One region of the Mycobacterium shinjukuense genome, then DNA from elsewhere that is predicted to be linked to it. Evidence: riboswitches for the same ligand, from Rfam matches in the RefSeq annotation. Region 1 holds a riboswitch; the other holds the start of a gene.

Region 1 (14,368 bases):
GTATCCGTGCCGCAATCCATTTCGACGACCTGCAATGGGAACGCCGCTACAGCCGGGTCGCCGCCTACGGGCAATCCAAGCTCGCCAATCTGCTGTTCACCTACGAACTGCAGCGCCGACTGGCCCCCGGCGGCACCACCATCGCGGTCGCCGCCCACCCGGGGGTCTCCAACACCGAACTGATTCGTAACATGCCGCGGCCGCTGGTGGCCGTCTCCGCCCTGCTGGCACCGCTGATGCAAGACGCCGACCTGGGCGCGCTGCCGATCCTGCGGGCCGCCACCGACCCCGCCGTGACCGGTGGGCAGTACTACGGGCCGGACGGTTTCGGTGAACTGCGGGGCTACCCGAAGGTCGTGGCCTCCAGCGCCCAGTCGCACGACCTCGACCTGCAGCGGCGGTTGTGGGCGGTCTCCGAAGAACTCACCGGGGTAAGCTATCCCGTCGGCTGACGGGGTGCCCGGCCACGGTCAGCATTCGACGATGTTGACGGCCACGTTGATGGCCAGCCCGCCGGCGGCGGTTTCCTTGTACTTGCTGTGCATGTCGGCACCGGTGGCGCGCATGGTGTCGATCACCTGGTCGAGGGTGACGCGGTGAAAGCCGTCTCCGCGCAACGCCATCCGCGCCGCGTTGATGGCCTTGCCGGCCGAAATCGCGTTGCGTTCGATGCAGGGGATCTGCACCAATCCGGCGATCGGGTCGCAGGTCAGGCCCAGGCTGTGTTCCATCGCGATCTCGGCGGCGTTTTCCACCTGTCGCGGTGTGCCGCCGAGGATTTCCGCCAATCCGGCAGCGGCCATGGCGGCCGCGGAGCCGACCTCGCCCTGACAGCCGACCTCGGCGCCGGAGATCGACCCGCGTTCCTTGAACAACGACCCGACGGCCCCCGCGGTGAGCAGGAAACGCACGGCGACATCGTCGGGGTCCGCGGCCCCGGCCGGGGTGTAGTGCGTCGCGTAGTGCAGCACGGCGGGCACGATGCCGGCGGCGCCGTTGGTCGGTGCGGTGACCACCCGCCCGCCCGAGGCGTTCTCCTCGTTGACCGCCAGCGCCACCAGGTTGACCCAATCCTCGGCGAATTCCGGTTTGCGAGTGGGATCTTCGGTGCACAACCGGTCATACCAACGCTTCGCGCGGCGGCGGACCTGCAGGCCGCCGGGAAGCAGCCCGTCGCGAGCGATGCTTTGTTGTGCGCACTCGACCATGACGTCGCGCAGGTGCAGCAGCGCACCGCGAACCTCGTCCTCGGTGCGGCAACATGACTCGTTGCGCAACGCCACCTCGCTGATGGCGAGGTCCAGCCGGTCGCAGATGTCCAGCAGTTCGGCGGCCGACGTGTACGGCAGGGCCATTGGGCAGGCATGTTGGGCGCCGTTGGGGTTGTCCTGGTCGGTGACGACGAAACCGCCGCCCACCGAGAAGTACGTCCGGGTGGCCAGGACGGAGCCGCGGGAATCGAAGGCGGTGAACGTCATTCCGTTGGGGTGGGTTGGCAGGACGACGTCGGGATGCAAGGCGATGTCACCCTCGGTCAATGGCACCGGCACCATGCCGTCGATCCACGTCGTGGCCGACGCGGCGATCTCGCCGAGGCGAAGCTCCTTGATTTCGGCGGTAATCAGTTCCGGCCGAAAGCCTTCCAGCCCCAGCAGGATCGCCGACATGGTGCCGTGGCCGGCGCCGGTGGCCGCCAGCGAACCGTACAGGTCCACCTGCACCGTGCCGACCAGATGCAGCCGACGGTCCGAGCGCAACGTGTCGACGAACCGATTGGCCGCACGCATCGGGCCCACCGTGTGCGAACTGGACGGCCCGATGCCGACGGTAAATAGCTCGAAGACGCTGATGGTCATGACGTGTGTAGCCCGGGGTAGAGCGGGTAGCGGGCGGCAAGCTCATGGACCTGGGCGCGCAGCCGATCCAGCCGGTCGTCGCCGGGGGCCGTCAGCGTGGCAGCGATGATGTCGGCCACCGCGCGGAAGTCGTCGAGAGTGAAGCCGCGGGCGGCCAGGGCGGCGGTACCGATCCGCAGGCCGGAGGTGACCATCGGCGGGCGGGGGTCGAACGGCACCGCGTTGCGGTTGACCGTGATATCCACGGCGGCCAGCCGGTCTTCGGCTTGTTGGCCGTCGAGTTCGGAGTGACGCAGGTCGACCAGGACCAGGTGCACGTCGGTGCCGCCGGTCAACACGGTGATGCCACGTTCGGCGACGTCGGTCCGGGTCAACCTGTCGGCCAGAATCCGCGCGCCTTCGAGGCAGCGTTGCTGACGCTGAACGAATTCCGGTTGCGCGGCCATCTTGAACGCGGTGGCCTTGGCCGCGATGACGTGCTCCAGCGGGCCGCCCTGCTGGCCGGGGAAGACCGCGGAGTTGATCTTCTTGGCGACGGCGGCGTCGTTGCACAAGATGATGCCGCCGCGCGGCCCGCCGAGTGTTTTGTGGGTGGTGGCGGTGACGACGTGGGCGTGCGGCACCGGGTTGGGATGCAGGCCGGCGGCGACCAGGCCGGCGAAATGTGCCATGTCGACCATCAACAGGGCGCCCACCTGGTCGGCGATCTCGCGGAACCGAGCGAAGTCCAGCTGCCGGGGGTACGCCGACCAGCCCGCGATGATCATCGTGGGCCGATGTTCGTGGGCGGCCTCGGCCACGGCGTCCATGTCGATGAGATGGTCCCGTTTGGACACCTCGTAGGCGGCGACGTGGTAGAGCTTGCCGGAGAAGTTGATCCGCATCCCGTGGGTGAGGTGACCGCCGTGGGCCAACGACAATCCGAGGAGGGTGTCTCCCGGGGTCAGCAGGGCGTGCATGGTGGCCGCGTTGGCGGTGGCCCCCGAATGTGGTTGCACGTTGGCGTATTCGGCGCCGAACAGGGCCTTGACCCGGTCAATGGCCAGTTGCTCGACGCCGTCGACGAATTGGCAGCCGCCGTAGTAGCGCCGGCCCGGGTAGCCCTCGGCGTACTTGTTGGTCAGCACCGACCCCTGGGCCTGCATCACCGCCAGCGGCGCGTAGTTCTCCGAGGCGATCATCTCCAGCCCGGTTTCCTGGCGGTGCAGTTCGCCGTCGATCAGGGCGGCGATGTCGGGGTCAGACGTGGCCAGTGGTTGATTGAGATCGTTCATCAGCTCAAGTCCATTCGGGTCGGCGGTGTGGCCGCGGCCGTCGGGCATCGCACGGTCAGGGACCGGGTGGCCGAGGGGGTCGTTATGTCGGCACCCTGTCGGTCAACATAATTGGGGCATGGCCGTTTTCGGGGAGGCTGCTGGCGTCGAAGAGCGGCGGCGGGCACGAGCAGAGCAGGTTGCGGTCGCCGTGTGCCCCGTCGATGCGCCGCACCGGGGGCCAGTACTTGGTGGCGGCCAGGCCGGGGGCCGGGAAGGCGGCGACGCTGCGTGGGTAGGGCAGGTCCCAGGTGTCTGCGCACACCAGTTCCGCGGTATGCGGCGCTTGTCGCAGTGGACTGGACTCCAACGGCCAGCTGCCGTCGATGACCCGGTCGATCTCGTGGCGAATGGCGATCATCGCGGCGATGAACCGCTCGAGTTCGGCGAGGTTCTCGGACTCGGTCGGTTCCACCATCAAGGTGCCGTTCACCGGGAAAGACAATGTGGGGGCGTGGAATCCGTAGTCGATGAGCCGCTTGGCGACGTCTTCGGCGGTGACGCCGGAGCGGCGAGTCAACTCCCGCAGATCCAGGATGCATTCGTGGGCGACCAGCCCCTGGGGGCCGGTGTAGAGCACGGGGTAATGCTCCCGCAGCCGGGTGGCCAGGTAGTTGGCCGCCAGCACGGCGGTCTTGGTGGCCGCGGCCAGTCCGTCGGGTCCCATGAGCGCGATGTAGGCCCAGCTGATCGGCAGGATGCCCGCCGAACCGTAGGCCGCCGCCGCCACCGGCGGGTTCGCGGTGTCCTGGCACGGGTCACCCGGCAAAAACGGTGCCAGGTGTTCGCGGACGGCCACCGGGCCCACACCGGGCCCACCGCCGCCGTGCGGGACGCAAAACGTCTTGTGCAGGTTCAGATGTGACACGTCGGCGCCGAACTGGCCGGGCCGCGCCACCCCGACGAGCGCGTTGAGGTTGGCGCCGTCGAGGTAAACTTGCCCACCCGCGTCGTGCACCAGATCGCACACCGTGGTGATATCGGCCTCGTAAACGCCGTGGGTGGACGGGTAGGTGAGCATGATCGCCGCCAGCTCCGCGCCGTGGGCGGCGAGCTTGGCCCGCAGGTCGGCGAGGTCGATGGCGCCGTCGGCGGCGGTGGCCACCACGACCACCCGCATGCCGGCCAGCACCGCCGAAGCGGCGTTGGTGCCGTGGGCCGACTGCGGAATCAGACATATCCGTCGCCGGTGTTCGCCGCGGCTGGCGTGGTAGGCCCGGATGGCCAGCAGCCCGGCGAGCTCACCCTGTGAACCCGCATTGGGTTGCACCGACACCTGGTCATAGCCGGTGATTTCGGCCAGCCAGCGTTCCAGATCGGTGATCAGTTTGTGATAGCCGCCCGTTTGCTCAGCCGGGGCGTGCGGGTGGATCGCGGCGAAGCCGGACCAGCTGATCGGCGCCATCTCCACCGCGGAATTCAGCTTCATGGTGCATGACCCCAACGGGATCATGGTGCGGTCCAACGCCAGATCGCGATCCGACAGGGTGCGCAGGTAGCGCATCATCGCGGTCTCGGAGCGGTGTTCGTGAAACACCCGGTGCTGCAGGTAGGGCGTCTTTCTGAGCAGCTTCGGGTCGAGCCCGGAGAGCCCCGGTGCAATGCGCTCCACACCAAAGGCCATGAGCACCAGCGCGATGATGTCGGTGGTGGTGGTCTCGTCGCAGCTGATCCCGATGTGATCGGCGTCGGCAATCCGCAGGTTGACGCCCAGTTCGTAGGCACGCGCTGCGATGTCGCGGGCCCGTCCGGGGACCGCCACCAGCACCGTGTCGAAGAATCGTTCGTGCACCACGGTGTATCCGGCGCAGCGCAGACTGGCCGCCAGCGACACCGCGTGCGCGTGCACTCGAGAGGCAATGTGGCGCAATCCTTCTGGGCCGTGGTACACCGCGTACATGGCGGCGAGGTTGGCCACCAGCGCCTGCGCGGTGCAGATGTTGCTGGTGGCCTTGTCGCGGCGGATGTGTTGTTCGCGAGCCTGTAATGCCAGGCGGTAGGCCGGGGCACCGTTGACGTCCTGGGACACCCCGACCAGCCGGCCCGGCAACGCGCGTTCCAGGCCGTTGCGCACGGCCAGGTACCCGGCGTGCGGCCCGCCGAAGTACAGCGGAACCCCGAACCGTTGCGCCGAGCCCACGGCGATGTCGGCGCCCAGTTCGCCCGGGGGCGTCAGCAGCGTCAGCGACAGCGGGTCGGCGGCCACCGTGGTCATCGCCCCGCGGGCTTTTGCCGCGGCGATCAGGGCGCCCAGGTCTCGCACCGCTCCGCTGGCGCCGGGTGATTGCAGCACGATCCCGAAGAAATCACCGGAGGGCAAATCCGCCGAAAGCTTGTCCACGTCCACGATGTCGACGTCGATGTCCACCGCCGCGGCGCGCGTCCGAAGCACCGACAGGGTCTGCGGGAAGCAGTCGCTGTCGACCAGGAGCCGCGCCGACCGGTTCTTGTTGGACCGGCGCATCAGCAGCATCGCCTCCACGACGGCGGTGGCCTCGTCGAGCAGCGAGGCGCCGGCCACGGGCAGTCCGGTGAGGTCTCCGATCATGGTCTGGAAGGTCAGCAACGCTTCCAGGCGACCCTGGGATATCTCCGGCTGGTACGGGGTGTAGGAGGTGTACCAGGCCGGTGATTCGATGAGATTGCGGCGCAACACTTCCGGTGTCACGCAGGGGAAATAGCCCTGCCCGATCATCGACACCTGAACGATGTTGCGCGCGGCGATCGAGGCCAGATCGGCCAGCACCTGCCGCTCGGTGCGGGCCGCGGGCAAGGCCATCGGCGCGGTGTCGCGGATCTGCGCCGGGATGGCGGCCTCGACAAGGTCGTCGAGGCTGGCATAGCCGACCGTGGCGAGCATGTGCGCAACCGCGGCAGGGTCGGCTCCGATGTGGCGGGGCGCAAAGCTCGCCGGCCCGGCTAGGCAGCTGGGGACCTGAACACGCATCTCGGACAAGGGGCAACTCCGGTTTCAGTGAGCCCGACGGCACCGGGCTGGTCGCTCCCTCCCCGCTCTGTCCTGAAACCTGAGAGTCTGTGGCCGCGCATGCTGGCGGGGCCGTACACCTTCGGTAAGGTCGGTCGTGCTGACCGGTCCTTGTCTCCAGAGTTGCCTTGGCGGTGCGGTACTGGGGCCTGAGAGATTCCCGGGGAGGAGATTGCTCCTACGGCGCCTCGATATCGAGGTTCTCCCGCAACGCTTCAACGGCGGTTCAGTTGTGTCGGGGACTCAAGATACACACCAAGCGCGGTCTTGTCACGTGTCCGCCGTGGCTCACCGACGTCGAGCGCGTGGCGGGTGGGTGCTTGTGCGGCACGGGCAGCCTGTGGCTGATGGCGGTAGGCACGGCCGAAAACGCCCGGCAACAGCAACAGCGCCCATGTCGGGATCGCGATGTGGCCCGGGGGGCAGTGCACCCGGACCGCGTCGACGGCCGCGACCAACCCACAGACCAGGACCACGGTCGCCGCGAAGCGAGCGATTGGTGACCCGGTACAGCGCCGGGACCGCCGTCAGAGCCCGCTATCACCGATGACAAAGCCGCTATTTTCGGGCTCCGAGAATGCGAATAAATGGTGAATTCCGCATTCCCAGGTGGGCGCGCCGCCGGCTTGCCGTCTTTGGCGACAATACAACCTTCAACACTTGCACGATCCAGACTACCTCGCCCGGCGACAACCCACTATAACCTGTGAGTTTCATGATCATCGAACCTTTACCGAAAGCCGGCTAGACCTAATGTCATTTACGTATTTACGTATTGAATCGCACGGAGTCAGCGACCGCCAATCGCATCGGGCAAGTTAGTTTCGTGGTCAGACGCTGGCGCTGACCAACGCGCACGCGCTGCAGCAAAGGACGTTTCGGAGGACGGGAAATGGCATTTGTGATCACTCTGCCGGAATTCCTAGTGGCCGGGGCAACGGAATTGGCGGGTATACGTTCGGCAATCGACTCGGCCAACGTGGCAGCCGCGGCCTACACGACGAATGTGGTCGCCGCCGCCGAGGACGAGGTGTCGGCAGCAATCGCGGCGCTGTTATCCGCGCATGCGCAGGATTATCAGGTTATTAGCGCCCAAGTGGGTTTATTTCACGACCATTTCGTGCAGACGCTGAGCAATGCTGGGGCTTCGTACGTTGCCACCGAGGCGGCCAACGCGGCGCACCATCTGATCGACGTGGTCCACAACCCTAGCCAGGCACTGGCCAACGCCCAACAACACCTGCTCACCGGGGTTCACGACGCCGAACAGAATGTGCTCCACGTGGTCAACGCCCCGACCGAGGCCCTGCTGGGGCGCCCGCTGATCGGCGACGGCGCCGATGCCACCACGCCGGGCCAGGCCGGCGGGGATGGCGGGCTGCTGTTCGGCAACGGTGGGGCCGGCTACACCAGCACAACCGCCGGAGTGGCCGGCACGCGCGGGGGCCATGCCGGGCTATGGGGCAACGGCGGACGCGGCGGCGGCGGCGGGCCCGGCGCGGCCGGCGGCGCCGGCGGCAATGGCGGCTGGCTCTACGGGAACGGCGGTGATGGCGGCCCCGGCGGGATGGCCGTGGTGGCCGGTGGCTCCGGCGGTCAGGGCGGCGCCGGGGGCAACGCCGGGTTGTGGGGCTCCGGCGGCGACGGCGGTGACGGCGGTGACGGGGCGGCCGGTGCCCCCGGAAATAACCCGGCCAGCGTTGCAGCGCCAAACGGCGCCAACGGCACCACCACGACCGCGGGCCAGCCCGGAAGTCCCGGCACCACCTTCGGGCAGCACGGCGGTGACGGCGGCGACGGTGGTGTCAACGGCGGCAACGGCGGCACTGGCGCCGCTGGCGCCTCCGGTGGCAGCGGGGGTAGCGGCGGCGCCGGCGGCGCGGGCGGCCGTGGTGGGCTGCTTGTCGGCGATGGTGGCGACGGTGGCCGTGGCGGCATGGGCAACGTCGGCGGCGCCGGCGCTGACGGCGGCAACGGCGGCCATGGTGGCGACGACAGCGTGCTCAACGGCAATGACTTCGGCGGCAACGGCGGCAATGGCGGGAACGGCGGCAACGGCGGTAACGGCGGCAACGGTGGACGGGGCGGCGACGCCGGCGCGGGTGGGATCTTCGGCAACCCCGGCAACCGCGGCGACGGCGGGGAGGCGGGCCCCGGGGGCGTCGGCGGAAATACCGGCACGCCGGGTAACGGCGGGTCCGGGTCTCCCGGCGGGAATTCGGGCGGCAACGGCGTGAACGGTGCCGTCGGCACCCAAGGGGTGGCGGGTCAGCCCGGCGCCACCGTTGGTGGACAGAACCCGCTCGACCCCGTCCGCGCAGCCGAACAGTACCTGCTCAGCGGGATTCGTGCGGCCGAGCAAGGCCTCCTCGAGGTACCTACCCAGGCACTGGCCATCGAACATCATCTCCGCAGCGGGGTCCATGCCGCCGGACAGAACCTGCTCAGCGAGGTCCGCGCGGCCGAACAGCACGTTTTCGACGCGGTCCACAACCCCGACCAGGCGGTGGTCAACGCTCACCACAACCTGCTCAACGGGCTCCGCGCAGCCGAACAGAACCTGCGCACCGGGATCCAGGCGGCCGAGCGAGGCCTCCTGGACGCGGTACCCACCCAGGCACTGGCCAACGTCGAACAGCACCTCCGCAACGGCGTCCATGCCGTCGAACAGAACCTGCTCACCGGGATTCGTGCAGCCGAACAGCACGTTTCCGACGTTGCCGACAACCCCAACCAGGCACTGGTCAACGCTCAACACGACGTGCTCACCGGGGTCCATGGCGCCGCACAGAACCTGCTCAGCGGGGTTCAGGCGGCAGAACAGCATGTTCTTGACGTGGTCCACAACCCTAGCCAGGCACTGGCCAACGCCCAACAACACCTGCTCACCGGGGTTCACGACGCCGAACAGAATGTGCTCCACGTGGTCAACGCCCCGACCGAGGCCCTGCTGGGGCGCCCGCTGATCGGCGACGGCGCCGATGCCACCACGCCGGGCCAGGCCGGCGGGGATGGCGGGCTGCTGTTCGGCAACGGTGGGGCCGGCTACACCAGCACAACCGCCGGAGTGGCCGGCACGCGCGGGGGCCATGCCGGGCTATGGGGCAACGGCGGACGCGGCGGCGGCGGCGGGCCCGGCGCGGCCGGCGGCGCCGGCGGCAATGGCGGCTGGCTCTACGGGAACGGCGGTGATGGCGGCCCCGGCGGGATGGCCGTGGTGGCCGGTGGCTCCGGCGGTCAGGGCGGCGCCGGGGGCAACGCCGGGTTGTGGGGCTCCGGCGGCGACGGCGGTGACGGCGGTGACGGGGCGGCCGGTGCCCCCGGAAATAACCCGGCCAGCGTACCAGCGCCAAACGGCGCCAACGGCACCACCACGACCGCGGGCCAGCCCGGAAGTCCCGGCACCACCTTCGGGCAGCACGGCGGTGACGGCGGCGACGGTGGTGTCAACGGCGGCAACGGCGGCACTGGCGCCGCTGGCGCCGGTGGCAGCGGGGGTAGCGCCGGCGGCGCGGGCGGCCGTGGTGGGCTGCTTGTCGGCGATGGTGGCGACGGTGGCCGTGGCGGCATGGGCAACGTCGGCGGCGCCGGCGCTGGCGGCGGCAACGGCGGCGACGGGGGCGCTGGCGCGTCTGGCGGCACCGCCGGCGTCCTTGGCGAAGCTGGTGGCAGGGGCGGCAATGGCGGCAACGGCGGCAATGGCGGCAACGGCGGCAACGGCGGCAACGGCGGACGGGGCGGCGACGCCGGCGCGGGTGGGTTCTTCGGCAACCCCGGCAACCGTGGCGACGGCGGGGAGGCGGGCCTCGGGGGCGTCGAGGGCAGCGGCGGCCAAGGCGGGCAGCCGGGCCAACGCGACGCGATGTTTGGTAACCTTGCCGGCCGGGGCGGCGTGGGAGGCGGCGGTAGCCATGGGGCCAACGGCGTGGGCGGTGCCGCAGGCGCGGAGGGCGTAGCCGGCCAGCCCCGCGCCACCGCCGGCGGACAGAACCTGCTCGACGCTTTTTACGCGGCCGAGAAGAATCTCCTCAGCGCGGTCCACGGTCCCAGTCAGACAGTGGCCAACGCCAAACAGGATCTGCTCACGGCGATCCATACGGCCGAACAGAACCTGCTCGCCGTCCCTGAGCTCACCCGGTCACTGGCCACCGCCAAACAAGACCTCCTCACCGCGATCCAGGTCGCCCAGGAAAAAGTCTTCGACGCGGCGCGCAACCCCATCGAGGCGTTGGGCACCGCCGAACAGATCCTCCTCACCGCACTCGGCACGGCGGAGCAGGATGTCCTCAACGCTGTTGCGGACGTGTTGGCCCGATTCGACATCTACTGAGCCGAGGTCCGACCGGTAAAGCCCGAGAGCTGGTGAAACCGCCAACACGAAAACGAAACTAAAGGTTCGCTTGGTCAGGCGAAGTTCACAATCAGACCAGGTTGGCGTTCAAACTGCCGTGAGTGCTGCGGTGGTGAATTGGCTCTGGTGCCGGCAAAGCTGGCGGTAGGGTTGGGCCGGATCGCTGTGGCAGGCCAGATCCGACCGGCGTGAATTCCTGCCTCACCACGTCGTCACGGCGGCACGGCCAGTTGGGTCAGGTCGACGAAGACGTAGGCCAAGCAGAATAGGAAATTCAACACGACCAGAAACAGGCCGGCGAACATCAGTGAGCGGGTGCCGCGACGTTTTAGCTGTTCGAACTTCGCGACGCGCTTTTCACGGTTGATTCGGGTGGCGATGATCGCGAAATTAAGGTCGGTCAATTCGCGCTCCGCGGCGGGCGCGCCCGCCAGCAACTCCCGAAGACGCCGCGGCGGGGTTTCGACGCCGACCCGGGCAAAGCGCCGGCTCAGCCGGCGCGCCTGCCGGCGCCCAGGACGCTGACCCCGCAACCGCAGCTGATGGTTCTTTCGTTCGTCGCCCCAGGGGTTCGACGGCGTCGTCACAAGCGGGGATTCTAACGCCTGGGGCGACGGTTCGGGCCTGGGCGCCAACATCATCGCAGGAAACAGGCGGCGCACACACAGCGGCGCGCAAGGACGCCCGGCAGAACCGGGGGGCGGCCGGCTAGCTAATCTTGCCCCCAATCGGTTCGGCGTTGGTACATTCTGGTGGTGCTCTTTGCGGCCCTGCGTGACATGCAATGGCGAAAACGGCGCCTCGTTATCGCGATCGTCAGCACCGGTTTGATCTTCGGGATGACGCTCGTTCTGACCGGGCTCGCCAACGGCTTTCGGGTCGAGGCCAGGCACACCGTGGATTCGATGGGTGTCGACGAATTTGTGGTCAAATCTGGTGCGGCCGGACCGTTTCTGGGTTCGATACCGTTTCCCGATGTTGACCTGGCCCGGGTGGCCTCGTTACCCGGCGTCGTGGCTGCGGCCCCATTGGGTTGCGTGGGGACGATGATGAAGGAAGGCACGTCAACGCGCAACGTCACGGCCTTCGGCGCGCCCGAGCATGGACCGGGCATGCCGCAGGTCTCCGAGGGCCGGGCGCCGTCGACGCCGGACGAGGTGGCGGCGTCGAGCACGGTGGGTCGGCATGTCGGCGACACCATCGAGGTCGGGACGCACACCTTGCGGATCGTCGGCATCGTGCCCGATTCCACGGCAATGGCCAAGATTCCCAACGTCTTCCTGACCACCGAGGGCTTGCAGCGACTGGCCTACAACGGGCAGCCGAACATCACGTCGTTCGGAATCAAAGGTGCACCCCGACAGCTCCCGGAGGGCTACCAGAGCTTCGACCGCACGGGCGCCGTCAACGAGTTGGTGCGCCCGCTGAAGGTCGCGGTGAATTCGATCTCGATCGTGGCCGTCTTGTTGTGGATCGTGGCGGTGCTCATCGTCGGATCGGTGGTGTACCTGTCCGCGCTCGAGCGACTGCGTGACTTCGCGGTGTTCAAGGCGATCGGCACGCCAACGCGCTCGATCGTGGCGGGGCTGGCACTGCAGGCGCTCGTCGTTGCGCTGCTGGCGGCGCTGGTGGGCGTCATCCTCGCGCAGCTGTTGGCGCCGCTCTTCCCGATGATCGTGGCCGTCCCCGCGGGTGCCTACCTGGCGTTACCGGTGGTGGCGATCGTCATCGGTCTGTTGGCCAGCCTGGCCGGGCTGAGGCGCGTGGTGGCCGTCGATCCCGCGCTGGCGTTTGGAGGTCCGTAGACGGTGGGCGATCTCAGCATTCAAAACCTTGTCGTCGAATACTACAGCGGCGGATATGTGCTGCGGCCGATCAATGGCTTGAACCTCGACGTGGCGGCCGGGTCACTGGTGATTCTGCTCGGGCCCAGTGGCTGCGGGAAGACGACGCTGCTGTCCTGCCTGGGCGGCATCCTGCGGCCAAAGTCGGGCGCCATCAAGTTCGATGATGTCGACATCACCACCCTCGAGGGGGCCGCGCTGGCGAGGTACCGGCGCGACAAGGTGGGCATCGTCTTTCAGGCGTTCAACCTGGTGCCCAGCCTCACCGCCGTGGAGAACGTGATGGTTCCACTGCGCTCGGCCGGGTGGTCGCGCTCGGCGTCGCGAAAGCGCGCCGAGGAATTGCTGACCCGGGTCAACCTGCAGGACCGAATGAAACACCGACCGGGCGACCTGAGCGGCGGGCAGCAGCAACGCGTCGCGGTCGCCCGCGCGATCGCTTTGGATCCACCGTTGATTCTCGCCGACGAACCGACCGCGCACCTGGACTTCATCCAGGTGGAGGAGGTGCTGCGGCTGATCCGTGAACTCGCCGACGACGACCGTGTCGTGGTGGTCGCCACCCACGACAGCAGGATGTTACCGATGGCCGATCGCGTCGTGGAGCTGACACCCGAGTTCGCCGACACCGACCGAGAACCCGAAACCGTGCAACTCAAGGCCGGCGAGGTGTTGTTTGAGCAGAGCACGATGGGTGAGCTGATCTATGTGGTGACCGAGGGCGAGTTTGACATTGTGCACGAATTAGCCGATGGCGGTGAGGAATTGGTCAAGGTAGTCGGGCGCGGGGACTACTTCGGCGAAATGGGCGTGCTGTTTCACATGCCGCGCTCGGCGACCGTGCGCGCCCGCACCGATGCGACGGCGGTGGGGTACACGGCGCAGGCGTTTCGCGAACGGCTCGGCGTGGGCGGCCTGCGCGACCTGATCGAGCACCGCGCGCTTGCCAGCGACTGATCCCCGGCCCTAACCCTAACGCGGGCTGGGGCCGCGCACCGCGATCGTTGACAGCAGATCGGCGAGTCGGCCCGGCCGGTCCATCATCGAGAAGGTCCGCGCTCCCTCGATGATCTCGAGGCGGGCGTTGGGGATGGTCGCGGCCAGTCGTTCGCCGTCGCCGAGGTCAAAGAACACGTCGTCGGCCGACCACGCGATGAGCGTGGGCTTGTCGAACCCGGGCAGCCGGGCCGCGACTGCGGTGGTGACGTCGGCGCGGAGCGACAGCGAAAGTTGCCGCAGGTCTTCGGCGATCGCCGGATTGGTGAGCATGGGCCGCACCCAGGTCTGGGTGAGGTCGTCGATGTTGGCATGCGCCAGGCCGTTGTATGCCCGCTTGCGGGCGGCCGGTGCCCGCATCACCTGGCTCATCGCCCGGAACAGCGTCTTGGACTTGGCCGCAACGATCACCGGCTTGAGGATCGGCGGCGGAAAGTGTTCGAACGCATCGCAACTGGTGAGTACCAGAGCGCCGAGCCGCTCAGCATGGTGCACCGCGACGAGTTGGCTGACGACCCCGCCCGTGTCATTGCCGACCAGCACCACGTCGTCGAGGTCAAGGGCGGCAAGGACATCGGCGACGATGCCGGCGATGCCGGTGATGGTTCGGTCGGCGCCCGGCCGCAGTGGCTGTGGATGCGCGCCGAGCGGCCAGGTCGGGGCGATGCACCGCAGGCCCTGGCCAGCGAGCCGTTCGCTGACGTGGCGCCACAGTTGACCGCCCATCAGGTAGCCGTGCACGAACACGACGGGCCTGCCATTCTCGGGCCCGGTTGCTTCGTAATGAATGGTTCCGGCGCTAATGTCGATTTTCGACATCGATCACTCCGATCTATAGTTACAAACAGATTGCCGGTAACTTACCAACAGACTGTATGGAAATCAAGAGGCGGACTCAGGAAGAGCGCTCCGCGGCGACCCGCGCGGCGCTGATCTCGGCCGCTCGCACACTGTGGGGTCGACGTGGCTATGCGGAGGTGGGGACGCCCGAGATTGCCCAGGAGGCGGGGGTCACCCGCGGT
Region 2 (14,368 bases), 2.1 Mb from region 1:
GCCGATCGCCCGGCGCCTATGATCTGACCGGCCTCAGCGATCGCTGTTGAACACCGCGCCAGCGTTGCCAGCGCGCGTTCGGGCACGGCGCCATGCGGCGGCGGGCCACCTTGTTGGCCTATTGTGACCTGCTGTTGCGGGTCGCCGGATGCGGTGGTCGTGCCGTGGGCCGGTAGTCTGAGCTAATTGCCAGTGAGGGAGGAAGTGATGACAGATCGCGTGTCGGTGGGCAACTTGCGCGTCGCACGGGTGCTCTACGACTTCGTGAACAACGAGGCCCTGCCTGGCACCGGGATCGAGCCGGACAGCTTCTGGGCGGGCGTCGACAAGGTCGTCACCGACCTCACCCCGCAGAACCGGGCCCTGCTGAACACCCGCGACGAGTTGCAGGCCCAGATCGACAAGTGGCACCGGCATCGGGTGATCGAGCCACTCGACATGCAGGCATATCGGCAGTTCCTCACCGACATCGGCTATCTGCTGCCGGAACCGGACGACTTCACCATCACCACCTCGGGGGTCGACGACGAGATCACCACAACCGCCGGCCCGCAGCTGGTGGTGCCGATCCTCAACGCGCGATTCGCGCTGAACGCGGCCAACGCGCGGTGGGGATCCCTCTACGACGCCCTGTACGGCACCGATGTCATCCCGGAAAGCGACGGCGCCGAAAAAGGCCGCGGCTACAACAAGGTTCGCGGCGACAAGGTCATCGCCTACGTGCGTGGATTCCTCGACAACAGCGTGCCGCTGGCGTCGGGCTCCTACGCCGAGGCCACCGGTTTCACGGTGCACGACGGGGCGCTGGTCGTGGCGCTGGCGGACGGGTCCACCGGGCTGGCCAACCCCGGTCAGTTCGCCGGCTACACCGGTGCGGCCGAATCACCGAGTTCGGTGCTCCTGGTCAACCACGGCTTGCACATCGAGATCCTGATCGACCCGCGGTCGCAGGTCGGTGCCACCGACCGCGCCGGAGTCAAGGACGTGATCCTGGAATCGGCGATCACCACGATCATGGACTTCGAGGACTCGGTGGCCGCGGTCGACGCCGATGACAAGGTGCTCGGCTACCGCAACTGGCTCGGCCTCAACAAGGGCAATCTGGCCGCGGAAGTGGACAAGGACGGCTCCTCGTTCATCCGGGTGCTCAACCAGGACCGCGGGTACACCGCGCCCGACGGCAGCCAGTTCATGCTGCCCGGGCGCAGCCTGTTGTTCGTTCGCAACGTCGGTCACCTGATGACCAACGACGCCATCGTCGACGCCGACGGCAACGAGGTGTTCGAAGGCATCATGGATGCCCTGTTCACCGGCCTGATCGCGATCCACGGCCTGAAAGCCAGTGATGCCAACGGGCCGCTGGTAAACAGCCGCACCGGTTCGATCTACATCGTCAAGCCCAAGATGCACGGGCCCGCAGAGGTGGCGTTCACCTGCGAGCTGTTCAGCCGGGTGGAAGACGTGCTGGGTCTGCCGCAGGGCACCCTGAAGGTCGGCATCATGGACGAGGAGCGGCGCACCACCCTCAACCTGAGGTCGTGTATCAAGGCCGCCGCCGACCGGGTGGTCTTCATCAACACCGGCTTCCTGGACCGCACCGGCGACGAGATCCACACCTCGATGGAGGCCGGCCCGATGGTGCGTAAGGGCACCATGAAGAGCCAGCCGTGGATCTTGGCCTACGAGGACAACAACGTCGACGCCGGCCTGGCCGCTGGGTTCATCGGCCGTGCCCAAATCGGCAAGGGTATGTGGACCATGACCGAGCTGATGGCCGACATGGTCGAGCAGAAGATCGCCCATCCCCGCGCCGGCGCCACCACCGCCTGGGTGCCCTCGCCCACCGCCGCCACGTTGCACGCGATGCACTACCACCAGGTCGACGTGGCCGCCGTGCAACGGGAGCTGATGGGCAAGAGGCGTGCCACCGTCGAACAGCTGTTGACCATTCCGCTGGCCAAGGAACTGGCCTGGGCGCCCGAGGAGATCCGCGAGGAGGTGGACAACAACTGCCAGTCCATCCTCGGCTACGTGGTGCGCTGGGTCGAGCAGGGCGTCGGCTGCTCGAAGGTGCCCGATATTCACAATGTGGCGCTCATGGAGGATCGCGCCACCCTGCGGATCTCCAGCCAGTTGCTGGCCAACTGGCTGCGGCACGGCGTGATCACGAGCGAGGACATCCGCGCCAGCCTGGAACGGATGGCGCCGCTGGTGGACCGGCAAAACGCCGGCGACCCGGCCTATCGCCCGATGGCGCCCAACTTCGACAACAGCATCGCCTTCCTGGCCGCGCAGGACCTGATCCTGTGCGGCGGGCAGCAGCCCAGCGGATACACCGAACCGATCCTGCACCGCCGTCGGCGCGAGTTTAAGGCCCGGACCGGTGACGATGCGGGCCGTTAGCGGCCCGCTGTGGGGGCACCTCCCGCTTGCGGGGGAGAGCCGGGCCCATTGGACTGCGCCGGTGACGATGCGGGCCGTTAGCGGCCCGCTGTGGGGGCACCTCCCGCTTGCGGGGGAGAGCCGGGCCCATTGGACTGCGCCGGTGACGATGCGGGCCGTTAGCGGCCCGCTGTGGGGGCACCTCCCCCTTGCGGGGGAGAGCCGGGCCCATCGGACTGCGCCGGTGCGTTGTTTGTCGACAAGCGAGCACCCGCGACTGAGAGGACCGCGCAATGGGTAGGCATAGCAAGCCCGACCCGGAGGACTCCGCCGACGACGCGTCGGGTGAACCCCTTATCGACCAGCGGTGGGTGCCGGGCTACCGGGCCGAAGACCGGCCGCGCGAGGGTGACCAGGAGGGTGTCGGCCACGACGGGGATTGGGCCGCGCCGTGGGCCGCTGCCAACGCTCCAGCCGGCTACCAGGGCGCGGACCGTGCGACTGACGAAACGCCGTCCACCGATGAACGGGCCGGCCACTTCTCGGGCGACGACCGCTATTTCGGTGAGGGCGGCAGCATCGGCGAGCACCCAGAGTTTCGGCCGGAAGGCCAGGGTTCGCCGCCGCTGTTCCGCGACGCCGGTCATCGCGGGTCCGACGGGTGGCAGGGTGGCCACCGCAGCACCGGGGGGCGGCGGGGAGTCAGCATCGGCGTCATCGTGGCCCTCGTCACGGTCGTTGTGGTGGTGGCCGGGGTGATCCTGTGGCGGTTCTTCGGCGACGCGTTGTCCCACCGCTCCCACCTTTCGGCCGCACGCTGCGTGGGAGGCAAGGATACGGTTGCCGTCATCGCCGACCCGTCGATCGCCGACCAGGTGACGGATCTGGCCGAGGGCTACAACGCATCCGCCGGTCCGATCGGTGACCGATGTGTCGCGGTGGCCGTCAAACCCGCAAGCTCGGACGCCGTCATCAGTGGATTCATCGGCAAATGGCCCGCAGAACTGGGCGGCCAGCCGGGAGTGTGGATTCCCGGCAGCTCGATTTCGGTGGCCCGACTCGCCGGCGCCGCGGGTCAGCAAACCATCAGCGACAGCCGTTCGTGGGTGGCCTCGCCGGTGCTGCTGGCCGTCCGGCCGGAACTCCAGCGGGCCCTGTCCAACCAGAACTGGGCGGCGTTACCCGGCCTGCAGACGAATCCTAATTCGTTGGCCGGGTTGGGCCTGCCGGCGTGGGGGTCGCTGCGGTTGTCGCTGCCGATCACCGGCAATGGCGACGCCTCGTTCTTGGCCGGCGAGGCGGTGGCGGCCGCGTCGGCGCCCGCTGGTGCGCCACCAACCGCGGGCAGCGGCGCGGTGCGCACCTTGATGGGCGGGCAACCCAAGCTCGCCGACGACTCGCTCACCGAGGCGATGAACGCGCTGCTCACACCGGGCGATGTGGCGGCAGCGCCGGTGCACGCGGTGATCACCACCGAGCAGCAGCTGTTCCAGCGCGGCCAAACGTTGCCAGACGCCAAGAGCGAGTTGGGATCCTGGCTGCCACCCGGGCCGGTGGCGGTGGCCGACTATCCCACGGTGCTGCTCAGCGGTTCTTGGCTGTCGTCCGAGCAGACCACGGCGGCCAGCGCGTTCGCCAGATACCTGCGCAAGCCCGAGCAACTCGCCAAGCTGGCCAAAGCGGGATTCCGGGTCAACGGCGTCAAGCCGCCGAGCAGCCCGGTCACCAGCTTTGCGGCGCTGCCCGCGGCGTTGTCGGTCGGTGACGACGGAATGCGCGCCACGCTGGCCGACACCATGGCCATACCGTCGAGCGGCGTGGCGGCGACCATCATGCTGGATCAATCCATGCCCACCGATGACGGCGGTAAAAGCCGGCTGGCCAACGTGATCACGGCGCTCGGCAACCGCATCAAGGCGCTGCCGCCCACCTCGGTGATCGGGCTGTGGACGTTCGACGGTCACGAGGGCCGAACCGAGGTCCCCGCCGGGCCGCTGGCCGACCAGGTCAACGGCCAGCCCCGCGCGGCGGCTCTGCTGGCCGCGCTGGACAAACAATATTCCTCCGGCGGCGGCGCGGTGTCGTTCACCACGCTGCGCATGATCTACCAGGAGGCATTGGCCAATTTCCGTGCCGGTCAACAGAATTCGGTGCTGGTCATCACCAGTGGTCCGCACACCGACCGGACCCTCGACGGTGCCGGGCTGGAGGAGTTCATTCGCACCAGCGCCGACCCCGCCAAACCGGTCGCGGTCAACGTCATCGACTTCGGCGACGACCCCGACCGGCCAACCTGGGAAGCAGTCGCCCGGCTCAGCGGCGGCAGCTACCAGAACCTGACGACGTCGGCCTCCCCCGACCTGGCTACCGCGATCAACATCTTCTTGAGCTGATCGCCCGACGGCCCGATGATCAGACGCTGCGGTTCGGATGCGGCCTGGTACACCATCCACGGCCCGCAGCCCCCTACCCGAGATTTCGCGGCATGCGGTATCAGACCCGCTATCACCGGTCGATGGAGTTGCGCAGGCCCGTGCGGATGCTCTTCGGGGGCAAGCCCTTCCAGCACATCGCCGCAGATAAGCGGCGCCGGAGACGTTTCGTTGCCAGCGGCTACGCCTGGGTCGATGCGGATGTGCGCGGGTCGGGCGCGTCGTACGGTGCCCGGGTGTGCGAATGGTCGCCGGACGAGATCCGTGACGGCGCCGAGATCGTCGACTGGATGTGCGCCAACCGTGGTGCAACGGCAAAGTCGGTGCAAGACGACCATGACCGCTCGCTGCGGGACGGGGCCGTCGCCGCGCATCGCGACGACTACGACGTTCACAAGCAGGCGGTGTCGCTGACGTTCCGTGACGACGCGGACCGTCGGAACCCCCGCCTCGAGCCGATCGGTGCGCCCATCGACGTGGGCAGCATCAACGTGATCAGCCCGCACAACTATTGGCGCGACATCGCGGCCTCGGGGGCGGCCATCTACAGCTACAGCGGCTGGTTCGACGTCGGGTATGCGCATTCGGCTTCCAGCCGGGGCACCGCATCCGTGTCGCCGTCGCCGGCGCCGACGCGAGCCACTTCACGATCCTCCCCGGCGGACCACCGACCGTGCGCGTCCACCGCAGCCGGCCGCATGCGTCCCGCGTCGACCTGCCCGTCGCGCGGCCTTAGCCGGGAGCGGCGGCCCTGCGGGTCAGCCGGACCCGGCGGCACCCCGCGGCAGCGGGCGGGCGTGAGCGCCGACCGCATTCGAGCCCTTCGTGAACGGGCCGCATGGACCCCGGCGCAACTCGCCCACGCCACCGGCATTGCGCAACCGCACCCGTCGGCCTACGAAAGCGGAGCACGGACGGTGACTCCGCAAGTCTTGGACAGGATCGAGGAGGCGACGCGGGTTCGCCGGATCGCCTTACCTAGGCGGCGGAGTTGAAGCGCTACATCGAGGAGATGCTGGGCTAACGTCGACGTCCACGCCACCGCGGTAATCGGCGGCGTTGAGCGCCCCACGGTGGCCGAGCTGGGCTATCCGATCAGCAGGGACAGCGCGGCGTCGGCGTAGGCCTTCGGATCCTCGACCTGCGGGTAGTGCCCCAACCCGGGTAGCTCAATGACGTGTGCGGAGGGACGCAGTTCCCGAAGCCCGGCGAGCACGGTCGTGGTGGCCACCGGATCGCGCAGGCCCCACACGAAGCCCAGCGGTTTGGGCCAATCGCGCACGGCGCCGTGCCAGCGGTGCGCATACCGCACCCGCTCGTCGAGGTAGCTGATGAGCAGGTGCGGTATGCGGTGGCCGTCGTTGTGGCACAACAGCTCCCACTGGGCTTGGGCCTCCTGCGCCGACAGCGGGTGCTCCGGTGAAAAAAGCCGGCCAAAACCTCGGGTGAAGCCCCCACGGCTGACCAGCCGGGCCGCGACCGGGCCCAGCGGGCCGCGCAGCACCCGCTGGATCGGCCGCAGGCTGGCCCGCTCCAGGATCACGCTGCCGTTGCTCAGCACCGCTCGTCGCAGCTCGAACGGCAGGCGGCCGTCCAGGTCACGGGCGAGCAGCTCGGTGGTCACCGACGTGCCCATGTCGTGCGCGAGCACGACGACCGGGCCGGTCACGGTTTCGGCGACCACCGTCTCCACCAGATCTGCCTGCTCCAGCAGGCTGTAGCGGTGCGGGCGCGGCTTGTCCGACAAGCCGAAGCCCAGGAAGTCCATCGTCAGCCAGGCCTGGCCGGCCAGGTGCGGAACCACCGCCCGGAAATCGAACGAGCTGGACGGATAGCCATGCAGCAGCAGGACGGTCGGCGTGTCGCCACGCCCCGAGCGGACGAACACCTGTCCGGCCGCCGTCTGCAACCAGCGGCCGCCGTCACGCCACTCTCGGACATTCGGTGTTGTCACACCTCGGGCATACCATCGTGAGCGTTCTCAAAGGAGGGTAATGAGCATCGATTTCACACCGGATCCGGCGCTGTATCCGTTCGCGTCACGCTGGTTCGGCGGCTCACGCGGCCGCATGCATTACGTCGACGAGGGAGAGGGTCCGCCGATCCTGTTGTGCCACGGCAATCCGACGTGGAGCTTCCTGTATCGCGACATCATCGTCGCGCTGCGGGACCGGTTCCGCTGCATCGCCCCCGACTATCTCGGCTTCGGGCTGTCGGAGCGTCCCGACGGTTTCGGGTACACGATCGACGAGCACGCGCGCGTGGTCGGCGAGTTCGTCGACCACCTCGGCCTGGACGGCTACCTGACGATGGGTCAGGACTGGGGCGGGCCGATCGGCATGGCGGTCGCGGTCGAGCGGGCCGATCGGGTGCGCGGCATCGTGTTGGGCAACACCTGGTTCTGGCCGGCGGACACGCTGGCGATGAAGGCCTTCAGCAGGATCATGTCCAGCCCACCGCTGCAGCACGCGATTGTGCACCGCAATTTCTTTGTGGAGCGGTTGATTCCGGCGGGAACCGAGCGACGGCCGAGCGAGGCGGTGATGGCGCACTACCGGGCGGTGCAGCCGGACGCCAAGGCACGGCTGGGGGTAGCCCAGATGCCCAAGCAGATCCTGGCCGCTCGCCCCCTGCTGGAGCGGCTCGCCCGCGACGTTCCGGCGAAGCTGGGCGCCAAGCCCACCCTGCTGGTGTGGGGCATGAAGGATCTCGCGTTTAGGCCGGGCCCGACGCTTCCGCGGATGCGCGAGACCTTTCCCGATCACGTCCTCGTCGAGTTACCCCGGGCCAAACACTTCATCCAGGAGGACGCGCCGGACGCGATTGCGGCGGCGATCATCGAGCGCTTCGGCTGACGTTGACCCGCTCAGGCGAACGCCTCCACCGGCGGACACGAGCAGACCAGGTTACGGTCCCCGTAGGCTCCGTCGATGCGACGCACCGCGGGCCAGACCTTGGGGCGAAACGCGGTGCCCAGCGGGAAGGCGGCCTCCTCCCGGGTGTACGGGTGATTCCAGTCCGACACCAGCAGGCACTCGGCGGTGTGTGGTGCGCCGCGCAGCGGATTGTCGTCAACAGGCCAGATGCCGGCACCCACCTTGTCGATCTCGGCGCGGATCCCGATCATCGCCTCACAGAAGGCGTCGACCTCGGCCAGGCTCTCACTCTCGGTGGGTTCCACCATCAGCGTGCCGGCCACCGGAAAGCTCATGGTGGGTGCGTGGAATCCGTAGTCCGCCAACCGTTTCGCGACATCGTCGACGGTGACGCCGGTGGATTTGGTGATGCCGCGCAGGTCCAGGATGCACTCGTGGGCGACCATGCCGTTCTCGCCGGTGTACAGCACCGGGTAGTACTCGTCGAGACGGCGGGCGATGTAGTTGGCGGAGGCGATCGCGGCCAGTGATGCCGCTCTCAGCCCCTCGGCGCCCATCATCCGGATGTACGCCCAGGTGATCGGCAGGATCGACGCCGACCCGTAGGGCGCCGAGGACACCGGATGCCCCTGCGGCCGGGGGCACCCCCGGGTTGCGGGCGACTCCGGGGCGAACGGGTGACCGGGCAGAAACGGGGCCAGATGCGAGCGCACCGCCACCGGTCCGACCCCCGGGCCGCCGCCACCGTGCGGGATGCAGAACGTCTTGTGCAGGTTCAGGTGGCTGACGTCGCCGCCGAACTTGCCCGGCCGGGCCAGGCCCACCAGAGCGTTGAGGTTGGCGCCGTCGACGTAGACCTGTCCGCCGGCGTCGTGCACCGCCGCGCACATATCGGCGATGTCGTGCTCGTACACGCCGTGGGTGGACGGGTAGGTGATCATCAACACCGCCAGCCGGTCGGCGTGTTCGGCGACCTTGGCGCGCAGATCGTCGAGGTCGACGTCGCCAGCCCGACTAGGCTCGTCGTGGCAACGGACCACCACCACCCGCATCCCGGCCAACGCCGCCGACGCGGCGTTGGTGCCGTGCGCGCTGGACGGGATCAGACAGACGTCGCGGTGCGGCTCTCCCCGGCTGGCGTGGTACTCGTGGATCGCCAGCAGGCCGGCGTACTCCCCCTGCGAGCCCGCGTTGGGCTGCAGCGAGACCGCCTCGTAGCCGGTGATGTGCACCAGCCAGCTCTCCAGGTCGGCGATCAGCTTGCGCAGCCCCGGGGTGTCGGCCGCCGGCGCAAACGGATGCTGACGCCCGAATTCCGGCCAGGTGATGGACGCCATCTCGGCGGCGGCGTTGAGTTTCATGGTGCATGAGCCAAGCGGAATCATGCTGCGGTCCAAGGCGATATCCTTGTCGGCCAGCGCCCGCAGGTAGCGCATCATCGACGTCTCGGTGCGGTACCGGGTGAACGCGGGATGCGTCAGGAACTCCGATGTGCGCGTCTCGATATCGGTGCCAACAGCCTTGCCGGCCCGCCCGGTGGCCGCCACACCGAATGCTTGCAGAACGATCGCCACGTGGGCGTCGGTGGTGGCCTCGTCGCAGGCCACCGACACGTGGTCGGCGTCGACCCGCCACAGGTTGACGCCGTGGGCCTTAGCGGCGGCCAGCACCTCGTCGGCACGACCGGGCACCCGGGCCAACACCGTGTCGAAGTACGTGTCGTGCACCAACGCATCGCCCAGCGCGGCGGCAATGGTATCGGCGTGGGAATGCACCCGACGCGCGATGGCGATCAACCCGTCGGCGCCGTGATAACTGGCATACATCGCGGCCATCACCGCCAATAGCACCTGCGCGGTGCAGATGTTGCTGGTCGCCTTGTCGCGGCGGATGTGCTGCTCGCGGGTCTGCAACGCCAGCCGGTACGCCGGGGTGCCGTCGCTGTCCACGGACACCCCGACCAGCCGTCCCGGCAACTGCCGGGCATGGTTGGCGCGCACCGCCAGGTAGCCGGCGTGCGGGCCGCCGAATCCCATTGGCACACCAAATCGTTGGGTCGTCCCGAACGCGACGTCGGCCCCGATTTCACCGGGCGGTGTGATCAGCGTCAGCGCCAACAGGTCGGCGCCGATGGCGACCAACGCGCCGCGCTGGTGGGCCTGCTCCACCACAGCGGTCCAGTCGGTGATCCGGCCGCTGGCCCCGGGCAGCTGGGTGATGACGCCGAAGAAATCGCCGTCGGGCAGGCCATCCCGCAGGTCGGCGGTGACGATCTCGATGCCGAGCGGCTTGGCGCGGGTGGCCAGCACCGCGGCGGTCTGGGTGAACACGTCGACGTCGACGGCCAGCCGGTGGGCCGGGCCGCGGGCCGCGCGGTGCATCAGTGCCATGGCTTCGGCGGCCGCGGTGCCCTCGTCGAGCATCGACGCGTTGGCGATCTCCAGGCCGGTGAGATCGGTGACCAGGGTCTGGAAGTTCAGCAAGGCTTCCAGCCGGCCCTGGCTGATCTCGGGCTGATACGGCGTGTAGGCGGTGTACCAGGCGGGGTTCTCCAGGATGTTGCGCACCAGCACCGGCGGCGTGAACGTGTCGTAGTAGCCCTGCCCGATCATCGACACCGCGACGGTGTTGCTGTCGGCCAGCTCCCGCAGCTCGGCGAGCACCTCGGCTTCGGTGGCCGGCGGCGGCAGCCGGTCCAGACCCGGGGCGACACCGGCGTCGGTGAGGGTATCGAGGATGCCCGTCGGGACCGCCTTCGCTGCCAGCTCGTCGAGCGAGTTCACCCCGATCACCGCGAGCATGGTTGCGACGGCCTGAGCGTCCAGGCCGATGTGCCGGTCTGCGAACGTCGAAGGGGACACGGTGAACTCCTGACAGAAGCAGAGGTCTGGCGGCCCTCTCCCTCTGTCTTCACCTGTCGCCAGGCGCCTGAGAGATTCGGCGACCTGTTCCACCGGGTCGCCTTTCCCCATCGGCGGGTGGGGACCGCCACCGGTCGCCACCGCTTTCCAGAGGCATCATGGTCTCGCGCGGTCCGGGTGCCTGAGAGGTTGACGGAGAGGTGTTGCTCCTTCGGCGTCCGTAGCTGGCGGCCACAGAACTCTCCCGCGTGAGGTGCGATGCGTGCCCCAGTTTACTCGGCCGGCTAACCGATCTTGCGGTCACGCTGCTTGCGCCGGCTCGCCAGTTCGTCTTCCGGGGCGGCAATCGACTCGCCGCCGTCGGCGCGCTCCCCGCGGAACTCGGCGATGACACCGGTCAGCTCGCGCATCGCGCCAGACACGGCGATGCCGAACACCCCCTGCCCACCCTGCAAGAGGTCGACGACTTCCTCGGCCGACGTGCACTCGTATACCGTGGTGCCGTCGGAGAACAGGGTGATGTTGGCCAGATCCTGGACGCCGCGCTGGCGCAGATGGTCGACGGCAACCCGGATGTTGTGCAGCGAGATGCCGGTGTCCAGCAGCCGCTTGACGATCTTGAGAACCAGGATGTCCTTGAACGAGTACAGCCGCTGGCTGCCAGAGCCGGCCGCGCTGCGGATCGACGGGACCACCAGCGACGTGCGTGCCCAGTAGTCCAACTGGCGGTAGGTGATGCCGGCGATTTGGCACGCACTCGGCCCGCGGTAGCCGACCAGCTCGTCGGGCACGGAATCGTCGGGAAACAGTCCCGGCTGCACGTGTTCGCCGGGTGCGGGGCCGCCGGTAACGCTGCCGCCGACGCTGCCATCGGCGGTCGTGGCGGCCGCGTGGTCGGCAAGGTCTAGCTGTTCTTGACGTGGCCGCTCGCCCACGGTGCTTCCTCTCGCCGATCGCGCTCTTGTCACTAGCTGCTGCACTAGCGTGCGTCACTGGCTGCTCAACAGCCGCGTTTGCTCAGGTCCGAGTGCTATGGAGCATACGCCGTTTCACACCGACCGTACCCCCGGTACTTACCAAGTCATCACTAGAGTATGAGGGTTCCCAGCCCTCGTGGGCGCTATCCGTGAGGCGTGTCGAGATCGCAATGTGTGAGATGAGACGCACCCGTGACGTTGACGAGCGCCCTCACAGCCCGCCGTGCCGGCGCGCATCGTCGACGAGCTACGAGCTAGGTGGCTTTGAAGTCGTCGGGTGACACGCTGTCGAGAAACTCCTTGAACTTCTCCACCTCGTCCTCGCGAACACCGCCGCCGGCCTCCTCGTCGCTTTCGTCGGGGATCAACAGACCGGCCTGGGCGAGCACGGCCTCCTCGACGTAGATGGGAACGCCGACCCTGAGCGCGATCGCCACCGAGTCGGAGGGCCGGGCCGACACCTTGATATTGCGGTCGAAGATCAAATCCGCGTAGAACGTGCCTTCCTGCAAGTCGACGATGCGCACTTCCTTGAGCGAATGCCCAAGTGCAGCAATGACATCCCTGATCAGATCGTGCGTCAGCGGACGCGGTGGTTCGACGCCCTGCTGCTCCAGCGCGATGGCGGCCGCCTCCGACTGGCCGATCCAGATCGGCAGGTAACGGTCACCGTTGGCCTCGCGCAAGAGCAGCACCGGCTGGTTGTGCGGCTGCTCGACGCGAATGCCGACAACACGAACTTCGCCCATTTGTGTCTGCCCTCCGCATGTGGCGCGTGTCCAGCTCCCGCTCGGCGCGACGACGCGGTGAACGCCGTAGCGGTCACCATGCCGCCGAAAACCAAGCCGTCGAACGAAGTCTAGTCCTCAGCGGTGCAGAAGGTCGCGAACGGCCGACTTGAGCAACGAAGTGTGCAATGTGATGGCCAGCGCGGCGACCTCGCGGGCCAGATCGTCGGCGCGGTCACGGGCGCCGGCCTTGTCGGCCTTGACCACTGGGCCGGCGATTTGCGCGATCAAGTCAGACTGGCGATCGGCGGCGGAGCGGAAGGCGCGCAGGTGCCTCGGTTCCACCCCGTATTCGGACAGCGCCCGGGCGCATCGCAGGATCACGACCGCGTGCTCGTCGAAGAACCCGCCCGGCCCGGTGGTGATCACTCCCCCTTTGAGCAGGGCCGTCAGCAGATCGTCGTCCACTCCGGAGCGTTCCAGCAGGTCTTCCCTGCCGAGCCGCAGACGGGTGGCCGACACCGCCGCGTCCTCTGCGCCACGGCCGGTCCCGGTGCCTGCTACCGACACCAATCGCGGTACGCCGTAAGGAGATCCGAACGGCGGCAACTCACCGTCGGGCTGGGCGTCCAGCTGCGCCCTGATCACCTTCAGCGGCAGGTAATGGTCCCGCTGAGCGGTGAGGATGAAGCGCAGGCGGGCGCAGTCGTACGCGGTGAACCTGCGGTATCCCGATGCGGTGCGCTGCGGCGTCACCAGCCCCTCGGCCTCCAGGAAACGAATCTTGGAGATGGTGACATCGGGAAAATCCGGCCGCAGCAGTTCCAGGACCGCCCCGATCGACATCCCGGCCAGCGTGGGGCTATCGGGTGCGCTCACTGGCGTCCGGTGCCCCCGTCGTTGCCACCCTGTCGGGGCCCGGTCAGGAAGACCAAGCGGAACTTGCCGATCTGGACCTCGTCGCCGTTTGCCAACACGGCCGAGTCCACCGGCTCGCGGTTGACGTAGGTGCCGTTGAGGCTTCCGACGTCGACCACGCTGAACTCGTTGTTTTCCAGCCGGAATTCGGCGTGGCGTCGGCTCACGGTCACGTCGTCGAGGAAGATGTCGCTGTCGGGATGCCGTCCGGCAGACGTCACGGGCTGGTCGAGCAGGAACCGAGACCCCGCGTTGGGCCCCCGTTTGACCACCAGCAACGCCGAGCCTGCCGGGAGTCCTTCGACCCCGGATACCGCGCTCTCGACACCCGCCTGTGCTGGGGCGTCCAGTTCGCTGAGGAAGTCGGCGCGGAAGACGGAGGTCGTCTCCACGGTGACTTCGTCCGAAGTCTGGTCCCTGTCTCTGTCCGCGTCCATGTCCGTCACCCGCTGCTCCTCACTGGCCGCTGTGGCGCTGTCTGACCGGTTTGCTCGGCCGGTCTCCCACTCGGATCTTTTGGTCCTGTCCGTTCAACGTGCGTTACCGATGCTGATGTCTCGACCGTACCCCGCGTGGATCGACAATGTGCCTGCCACTGCAGGATCGTAAGCCTGATGCCCCGGCTTCTCCTAGGTCATTGACTGGCCCGCGCTGGTGGCGCGCGCATGTCGGACCTTAGCAATGGTCATTCGGTCAGCCTGGCACGGTAGGCCTCGGCGTCGAGCAGCAGCGCAAGCGCGGATTCCAGGCCGCCGACAGCGGAGCTTTCGACCTGGATATCGAGCAGCCAGCCGGCACCGTACGGGTCGGAATTCACCAGTTGCGGACTGCCTTCCAGATCGCCGTTGACCGCGGACACCGTGCCCGAAACCGGCGCATACAGATCCGACACCGACTTGGTCGATTCCACCTCGCCGAAGGCTTCGCCCGCGGTCACCTCGGTGCCCACGGCCGGCAACTGGACGAAGACGACGTCGCCCAGCGCCGACTGCGCGTAGTCAGTGATCCCGACCCGCACGGTGTCCTGCGCACTGCGGCGAATCCACTCGTGTTCGGCGGTGTAGTGCAGATCGGTCGGGATATCGCTCACGGTGATCCTGTTCTGGTCGCTGGTGCTCACTTGACGGGCTGAGCGTATTGGTGTGGTTTTGGTTGCCGCAAGGTGGTCACGTCCACGCGGTCGACCTGCTGCAC

What was found. Region 1 has a riboswitch for glycine ahead of gcvP (aminomethyl-transferring glycine dehydrogenase). Riboswitches for the same ligand answer to the same signal wherever they lie in the genome.
Region 2: linked by a shared signal. The riboswitch ahead of gcvP (aminomethyl-transferring glycine dehydrogenase) and the one ahead of gcvP (aminomethyl-transferring glycine dehydrogenase) in region 1 are both predicted to bind glycine.

The regions. Positions count from the first base shown of each region.
Region 1 is NZ_AP022575.1:3,945,310-3,959,677, forward strand. Features, by position in the region: gene G6N20_RS17800 (SDR family NAD(P)-dependent oxidoreductase) at 1-452, shown strand, start outside; gene G6N20_RS17805 (L-serine ammonia-lyase) at 471-1,856, opposite strand; gene glyA (serine hydroxymethyltransferase) at 1,853-3,130, opposite strand; gene gcvP (aminomethyl-transferring glycine dehydrogenase) at 3,213-6,116, opposite strand; glycine riboswitch at 6,174-6,281, opposite strand; glycine riboswitch at 6,283-6,373, opposite strand; gene G6N20_RS21475 (PE family protein) at 7,048-10,485, shown strand; gene G6N20_RS21480 (hypothetical protein) at 10,719-11,168, opposite strand; gene G6N20_RS17830 (ABC transporter permease) at 11,262-12,311, shown strand; gene G6N20_RS17835 (ATP-binding cassette domain-containing protein) at 12,315-13,307, shown strand; gene G6N20_RS17840 (alpha/beta fold hydrolase) at 13,323-14,165, opposite strand; gene G6N20_RS17845 (TetR/AcrR family transcriptional regulator) at 14,222-14,368, shown strand, end outside.
Region 2 is NZ_AP022575.1:1,498,310-1,512,677, forward strand. Features, by position in the region: gene G6N20_RS06730 (malate synthase G) at 208-2,403, shown strand; gene G6N20_RS06735 (substrate-binding domain-containing protein) at 2,676-4,775, shown strand; partial or broken gene G6N20_RS06740 (CocE/NonD family hydrolase) at 4,791-5,413, shown strand; gene G6N20_RS06745 (helix-turn-helix domain-containing protein) at 5,513-5,809, shown strand; gene G6N20_RS06750 (alpha/beta fold hydrolase) at 5,902-6,768, opposite strand; gene G6N20_RS06755 (haloalkane dehalogenase) at 6,809-7,669, shown strand; gene gcvP (aminomethyl-transferring glycine dehydrogenase) at 7,681-10,551, opposite strand; glycine riboswitch at 10,585-10,710, opposite strand; glycine riboswitch at 10,711-10,808, opposite strand; gene G6N20_RS06765 (MerR family transcriptional regulator) at 10,836-11,486, opposite strand; gene G6N20_RS06770 (bifunctional nuclease family protein) at 11,783-12,277, opposite strand; gene ftsR (transcriptional regulator FtsR) at 12,395-13,135, opposite strand; gene garA (glycogen accumulation regulator GarA) at 13,132-13,611, opposite strand; gene gcvH (glycine cleavage system protein GcvH) at 13,860-14,264, opposite strand; gene G6N20_RS06790 (DUF881 domain-containing protein) at 14,291-14,368, opposite strand, start outside.